Regions from separate parts of the Marinobacter sp. DUT-3 genome, predicted to be linked through region 1. Evidence: predicted binding sites of a transcription regulator. Region 1 holds the regulator's gene; the other holds the start of a gene.
The links. Region 1 encodes LexA, which represses DNA repair genes until DNA is damaged. Its sites were predicted from a motif close to CTGTNTNNNNANACAG; they were not measured.

Region 1 (3,861 bases):
CCGCCGTGGAACACGTTGATGAACTGTGCGCCCCGGCAGATGCCAAGCACCGGGATGTAGAGCTGTTCCGCCCTTGCCAGCAGCTTGTGATCGGTCTGGTCGCGCCGGTGGTCGTAACGGGCGGTCACGGTCGGCTGTTGGCCGTAGAGCTCCGGGTGAACGTGAGTGCCGCCCGACAGTACCAGCCCATCCAGCAAGGCAACGTCTACCCTGGAGCCGGGGCGAATATAGTGGATCTTCGCCCCGTGCAAACGCAGCGCCAGACTGATCAGGCGGTGTGCGGTGCTGCGCCTTGCGGGCCCACTGATGCCGATGGTCAGCCCCGGCTGTTCGGGTGCTTCGTCGATAGGGTCAGACATAGTCCCTGTTACGCAGCCATTGCTCACAGGTATCAAGCCAGCTCAGAGTGAGATTGCGAATGCTCAGTTTGCGGCTTTGCCGGAACATTTCTCTCAGCTCCGCCAGATCCTCGGCGTTATTGGCCAGTTGTTCCAGCACCACCCAGTCATTCCAGACGGTGGAAAAGTGCCACCGTGGATTGTCGATATCACAGTCCGGCAAGCGGTAGTGCAGGGTTGGCCGGCTCTTGATGCGCTCATCTTCGACAAATTCCGCCAGCACTGCTTTATCCAGGTGGGCGAACAGCGGCAGCAGATCCAGCGCCTTATTGCGGGTAGGGTTGTACTTCAGGTAATCCCGCATCAGCTGTTTGATATCCGGAGCGTAGTCACCGGCAATCAGCATGTCCGTGTAGGTGCTGCTCCAGGGTTCAATATAGCTGGTGAACTTGCGACTGATGTCAATCTGATGTCTGGATTTCAGCCAGTCATACAGGATGGCGAACGCCTGGAGATAACGCACCAGGGTGTCCGCCCCGAGATCCGGAAGTTCCGGGTTAAGCTGCAGGCCAAAGGCATAGTAAAGGGCCTCTCGGCTGCCGAGGGCGCCGGCCTTTCTGAGTTCGTCGCACAGTGCTTCCACCCGCTCAAGTGACGTGAAAGGCAGCGGCGGGCTGACAATCTCCAGTGGAACGATCTTTTCCGCTGCGGCATCAATGAACTCCATGGCCTGACCGCCAAGTTCCCGCATGGACTGCGGCAGCCTCTCATCCTGAAGGTCCAGATCCTTGATAGGGTCGGAATCCAGCTCGATAGTGAACTTGCCCAGATCGGTGTCCAGCTCCGCCACATAGCGGGAGGCTTGGCGGGCTTGCCCGGACAGGAGTTTTTCGCTCAGTTGCACCAGGGTTTCGTAACTCAGTCCGGACAGTTCAATTTCAACGCCAACACGGCGTTCTTCGCCGGATTCGGTCCTGAGAATGTCTGGCATCCTGCATGCCTTTTGGTCGCTCATTCCTGTGCCTCCTCAATGGGTTGGCCTTACCATATCACAGACCGTATGTGGTGCATCCCGGCGCATGCTGACAAAAAATACAGGAACTGATCTTTACACTGGATAAAACACTGTATATAGTCAAATCACTGTATATAAAGACAGGGATAACGGGGCAACCGCATGAAGCTGACAGCAAGACAAACCCAGGTACTGGATATCATTCGGCGTTACGTTGACGAAACCGGGTATCCGCCTACCCGCGCGGAAATTGCAGCAGAACTCGGTTTTCGTTCCGCCAATGCTGCAGAGGAGCATCTCAGGGCGCTGGCCCGCAAGGGCGCCATCGAGATGGTGCCGGGGGCAAGCCGGGGTATTCGTCTGCCGGAAGCGGAGGAGGACCCCGGCCTGCCAGTGATCGGTCAGGTCGCAGCGGGCAGTCCGATCCTTGCCCAGGAGCACATAGAGGATCACTGCACCCTGCAGCCGGACTTCTTCTCTCCGTCGGCGGATTACCTGCTACGGGTTCGCGGTATGAGCATGAAGGACATTGGCATTCTTGACGGCGACCTGCTGGCGGTTCATCGCACCCAGGATGTGCATAACGGACAAGTGGTGGTGGCCCGGGTCGGGGAGGAAGTGACGGTCAAGCGCTTCCGCAAGGATGGTGCAAAGGTATACCTGATCGCAGAGAACGAGGAGTTTGAACCGATCGAGGTGGACCTCTCGGAACAGGAACTGTTCATCGAAGGGCTTGGTGTTGGTGTTATCCGTCGCTCGGACATGCACTGATCCGCAACGGTCAACTTGAAGGCGAGGCGTATCATGGAACAACTCAGTTTTAACCAGAATCTGGCTTATTCACCGGCAGCCTGTGGCTACCAGGCGTCTGCCAGGCATTCGGGGAAATCGTCCGTTGTTCGCACGGGACCTGCCAGGGCCCGGCGAGCAGACCCAGCGTCTGCGCCGGTCACTGGCAACGTCACCGAGATTATCCTGCCGGAAGGCCAGGTTGAGAATTTTCAGCTATTGTTGCCGATGCTGACCCAGCTCAACCAGGAAAAACGCTGGTTGGCCTGGATTGACCCGCCCCAGGCCCTGGTCAGTAAATGGCAGAAGATGCACGGTATCGTTGCCGGTGAATTACTGGTGTTGAGATCCACGCCGGATTACCCGGCGCGCGATCTGGCTGAGCGTGCACTCAGCGCCGGTACCTGTCACGCGGTCGTGATGTGGACCCGGAAGCTCAGCCGGGAAGCCCTGGAGACGCTGCAAAAGGCGTCCGCCCAAGGGAACAGTCACGGAGTCGTCTTGCGCCAGCGCTGATGATGCGCTGGCCGGGGGTGAAGTCAGTGAAGTGTGTAGGAAGGCTGGACGTCCTGGGTTTCCAGTTCATCCTCTTCCCAGTCGATATCGTGGGTGACGTTGCCAACCGCCTCGATGCCGGCGGCAATCATGGCTTTGGCTACCGCCATGTCGCGGTCTTCCATCATTTCGCGTGCTTCTGAAGAGAATGAAATGCGTACCAGCGGTGCGGCATCGTCATCAATGCGACGCAGGGCATAATCGCCATCGCTCAGTTGTACGATTTCAAAAAAAGATGGTGACATTCAAATAACCTTTCTGTTGATTCCTACCCTGCTGTGTCATGCGATTTACCACTCGCTGTGACGGTCTTCCAGGGTGTCAGCGAATTGTTTGAGCGCGTCGAGCAATGTGTTAAGTCCTTGTGACGACCGATCTGGTCCCGTTTCCGCAGAAACTGCAATAATGTTCTCCGCGCTGACCGTTTTCCGTGTGGCTGGCGGCTTGCCCTGGGCGGCATCCAGTTGATCCAGAAGATTCCACCAGCTTCCAGGTTGATGAGCCAATGCCAGCAGTTCCGCGATTTCCGGCAACTCGGTTCCCAGTAGTGATGCCAAGGCTGCCAGAGATTCCGGCTCTTCGTTTTTCTGCTGGTATATGCGGGCGACCATAACCAGCAGTAGACTGCGGGCGCGCAACGCCAGCTCAATGGTTCCCTGGATCGCTGCTTCCCGTTGCAATGCCCGATGCGGGTCAGCGGTGTTCGCGTCGCTATCGACCTGGCGCAGCAAGGTCCTGGCCATAAACAGTTTTTGCGATACCAGTGAATGCCACTGTGATGCCATGGTTTCCTGCCAAACGGGTTGGGCGCGCAAAAGCGAGACAAGAGTGCGCTTCAGATTAATTTGACAGTCTACCATTTTCAGCGATGGATTTCCTCCCCCGTGTTGCTACCTATAGGTTTAACAAGAAAACACAAACATTAAGTTGAAACGATCGTTTGAATTTGGCAAAAAGGCTGCCCATTGAACGACATTTGCACGATTTTGATGTGTTGCCAGGGTGGGTCGCCTTGCAGTGTGTTGCGGGGTGTCATCGGTATAACGGAGGTAAGTGAGGGATGCGTAAGCAATTGGTTACAGGCGTTGCCGTATTGGCGTTGTTTGTAAGCGGCCAGGCGGCAGCGGCTGTCAGTGTGTCCGAGGCGCGGAAGCTGGACAGTGA
Region 2 (3,861 bases), on a different contig from region 1:
CCTGTTCCGCCAGTTCATGGGGGTGTGATGCGCCTGTGAGGAAGGTGAAGTTGCTCAGGCAATGGAGTTCGGCGTAGGACATGGAGATCACCCGAACCAGCCGTGTACGAACCAGCCATCACGCACATCCCGGAACACCCAGGCCAGCTGGCCGCTGGCCAGTTGGGCGATGTAGTAATCCCGGTGAACCCGCTGACCGTCCCACCAGCCGCCGCTGATACGTTCCGGTCCGGAAAACCAGGCGCTGGGTGTTTCCTGCAGGGGGTGTGGGCTTTTCAGTAACCATAACGGTCGATGGGGCAGGTTGCTTGCCTCTGGACTGGTGGCGTGTGCCCGTTGCGGGAGATTGGCGGTAGTCCAGGCATGTTCCGGGCGATGGTCGGCCCGGGGTGACAGTTGCTGCAGGGCATTCTCTCCAAGCCGGGCCTGCAGGCGGCTGATCAGGGTATGCCAGGCTTCGTTCAGGTCCGGGGTTTCTCCCAGCAGATCGTTGCCGTTACTCGCCTCCCGACCCATGAAGCGACGTACCGAGAGCACCAGGGACGTAACGGGCGCTTTCAACGGATGCTGTTCAAAGCGTAGACGGAGCAAATCCAGAAACGCTTCGGCCCGATGTTCCGGACCCGAGGTGCGAATTCGCAGGCGCGTGGGTTGGTGGTGACGGTGGTTCAGTACCAGCAGCAGGCTGTCGGTATCCTGTTGGCGCCAGCACAGATCCTCTTCCAGTTCCCCCAGTATGCGGTGCAGGGGAAACAGCAGTCCCTCGGAGTGTTCAATGTCCTGGGCAAAATCCGCCTGTTGGCGGAAGTGATGTGGAGGCCGCCAGGGTTGTTGCGGGTCTGGCCGGGTGCCCTGGATTTTCTGGATGTAGGCAAGGGTATCCGGTGATAGCCGGTGAGCCATTTCCCGGGCTGGCAACTGCATGACTTCTCCGAGCCGGGTAAGCCCCATCCGCTGTAAGCGGGTAAGGGTGCGGCCGTCAAGCTCCACGGCTGTCAGCGGCAGGCGGGACAGCTGTTGCATCATATGGTCCCTGTCGGTGGTGCACTGGCCCTGACCAGCGCGGGCGCACAAGCGGGCCGCCAGGGGTGTTTTTCCGGTAGCCATCCAGGCGGTTAACTGCCGTTGTGACAGGGCCTGTTCGAAGGTTTGCCAGACGGCTGCCAGTCCGCCGTACAGCTTTTGCAGGCTGCCCACTTCCGCCAGTAATCCGTCCGGAGGGTAGGGGGTAATGTTGGCGGCATGGCGATACAGCCAGCGGGCCTGCTCTGCCAGAATCTGTTGTTCCCGGCTGGTGTCGGCCCGGGCAATGGCCAGTGACGGCACCAGGGTGATGGCGGTTTTCAGGGGCATGCCCGGTTGCACGCCCTGATCCTGGGCTTCCGGGCAGGCCTGGAGAACCCGCTGGCCGGCGGCTTCCACGACCACCAGCGCTTCTTCGGCGTTCTCTCTGCCGTTCTCTCTACCGTTTTCTCCGTTTTTCCGGGAGCGGCGAATATGGTCCAGCAGCAGGTGAGGAAAATGCAGGTAAACCCAGAGCATGTTGCACCTGTTATAGGCCGGATTGGGCCCAGGGGCCCTGAACGATCCGGCTGGATTCGGGGAATGGCACATGTGCCCGGTGTGCCATGGCGACGGTGCAGCGTTGCCCTGGCCAGCTACCCCGGCGTTTCAACACATTGATCCGCAAGTCCTGATGTGCTCCCGCTTCCAGTTCCAGCCTCAGGGCAGCGGGTGAGCTTTGCCCGGCCAGTTTGCGGTTGCGGAACAGCACGCATATGTTGCTGCCGGCCTCGGCGGCCAGTTGCAGCCGGCGGATATCCCGGGCCGCCAGTTTGCCGGGCCAGGCCAGTACCAGTCCGGTGACGGCAGAGCGCAGGCAGTTTTCCAGGGTCCACAGCAGGTCACCGTTGTCGTCGGTATGAGCCATGACCACTTGTTTCAGATCCACACCTTCCCGCGCCAGGGCGGGGGCGTAGGGTGTGTGTGGCGGGTTCAGCCAGAACACGGTCTTGCCGGCCTGGGTCAGGCGCTGCATCAGCGGCAGTACCAGTTGCAACTCACCGATTCCGGGTGCATCCAGCAGGCATTCACTCAACGCTCCCCGGGGCCATCCGAGCCCGCCCAGATGGTTGTCCAGCACCTGGTAGCCGGTTGGCTCCGCTGGCTGCCTGGTCTGGATGTGGCGATCCCCCTGCCAGACCCGGGCATCCTGCATCAGGGTGTTCAGAAGTTCGTTCATGAGTGTGGTCCCGCTTTTTCAGAATACTGTTTAAATATACAGTATTCTGAAAAAGCGGGGATTTCAATAGCGGGCTTGATAATGTGGAGCCAGGCACCCACGCTTGTAATACAAGTCATCAGTCAGGGAGGTTGAGCCATGAGTTCACTGACCGCGCAATCCTGCGAAGCCTGTCGTGCGGATGCTCCGAAAGTCACCGAAGATGAAAAACAGAACCTGCTGAAAGAAATTCCGAACTGGCAGCCTGTTGAGCTGGATGGGGAAGAACAGCTGAAACGGGTTTTCAAATTCAGGAATTTTGCCGAGGCCCTGGTGTTTACCAATAAAGTCGCTGATCTGGCCGAAGCGGAAGGCCATCACCCTGCCATCCTGCTGGAATGGGGTAAGGTGACCGTGCGCTGGTGGACCCACAAGATCGGTGGTCTGCACCGGAATGATTTCATCATGGCGGCGCGAACCGATGCTGCCTACGCGGGCTGATCAGGAGCGTTCCGGTCCGTCGCGATCACAGGCCGGCAATATAATGGATCATCCTCTGGCGCATTTCCTCGTCGGGTAAAGCCCCCATGGCGGCACCCATATTGTCCGCCATGTGACGAGCCTTACTGGTTGCCGGTGTGGCTGCGGTGACAGCCGGGTGAGCGACGACGAACTTCAGGAAGAACTGCCCCCAGGAATAGGCGTCGAATTCCGCCGCCCAGGTAGGCACGTCCTTGCCTTTCACTTTCTCCCAGAGCCGGGTCCGACCGAAAGGGGCGTAGACCAGTACACCTATGCCTTGTTCCCTGGCCAGTGGCAGTATCCGCTGTTCCATCGTGAGGTTGTCGACGGCGTAATCGATGCCGATGAAGTCCAGGGGTTCTCGCGCCATAATGCGCTCCAGGTTTTCATACTGGCGGGGGAAGGTGGTGGTCACACCGATGTAACGCACCCGCTGTTCTTCCCGCATCTCCTTGAGAATGCCGAGTTGCGTGGGTACGTCCCCGAGGTTATGGACCTGTATCAGATCGATGACCGGTTTACCGATGCGCCGGAAGGAGGTTTCGATCTGCTCTCTCGCGGTGTCGGGGTCGGCCTTGCCGCCACCCCATCCGGCAACGTTCACCTTGGTGGCCCAGAACAGGTCATCGGTGATGTCCAGTTCCTCGGCGATTTGCCCGGCCACTGCTTCCGAAGCGCCATAGCTCGGGGCAGTGTCGAAGACGTTGCCGCCTTTCTCGACCAGTGTTTTCAGAACTTCCCGCAAGGCATCCCGGTCTTCGCTGCGGGAAACGCTGGCGAAGGTGGCGGAGCTGCCCAGCCCCACCACTGGCAGGCGTTCGCCGGACGACGGGATGGCACGGGTAATCAGTTCCAGTTGTTTATCCTCGGACCAGAGCATGCCGGGTTTCAGGGCCAATGTGGCCCCGACGGCGAGGGTGAGCTTCAGGTAGTCTCTGCGGGAAATCATGGTGATGTCCTCTTTTCGGTGGCGTCCCCCGATTCCAGGGCGGCTGCGATTGACTGTTGTGTCCTGCCCAGCCACAGCCCCAGTACGGCCCACATCAATGCCAGGGGAACCGCGACGCTGGCCACGGCGGCCAGCCCCATACCCAGGCGCCCAAGCAGACCTTCTACCT

Region 2: a site for LexA is predicted at 2,269-2,284, ahead of imuA (translesion DNA synthesis-associated protein ImuA). Genes of this name have one in related genera too.

The regions. Positions count from the first base shown of each region.
Region 1 is NZ_JBNRMG010000001.1:149,784-153,644, forward strand. Features, by position in the region: gene ACQUWM_RS00670 (gamma-glutamyl-gamma-aminobutyrate hydrolase family protein) at 1-359, opposite strand, end outside; gene ACQUWM_RS00675 (amidoligase family protein) at 352-1,353, opposite strand; gene lexA (transcriptional repressor LexA) at 1,516-2,124, shown strand; gene ACQUWM_RS00685 (cell division inhibitor SulA) at 2,158-2,658, shown strand; gene ACQUWM_RS00690 (hypothetical protein) at 2,682-2,942, opposite strand; gene ACQUWM_RS00695 (DUF6586 family protein) at 2,988-3,482, opposite strand; gene ACQUWM_RS00700 (DUF1329 domain-containing protein) at 3,758-3,861, shown strand, end outside.
Region 2 is NZ_JBNRMG010000020.1:9,348-13,208, forward strand. Features, by position in the region: gene ACQUWM_RS18740 (error-prone DNA polymerase) at 1-82, opposite strand, end outside; gene ACQUWM_RS18745 (Y-family DNA polymerase) at 88-1,542, opposite strand; gene imuA (translesion DNA synthesis-associated protein ImuA) at 1,553-2,242, opposite strand; gene ACQUWM_RS18755 (4a-hydroxytetrahydrobiopterin dehydratase) at 2,381-2,722, shown strand; gene ACQUWM_RS18760 (aldo/keto reductase) at 2,748-3,692, opposite strand; gene ACQUWM_RS18765 (NTP/NDP exchange transporter) at 3,689-3,861, opposite strand, start outside.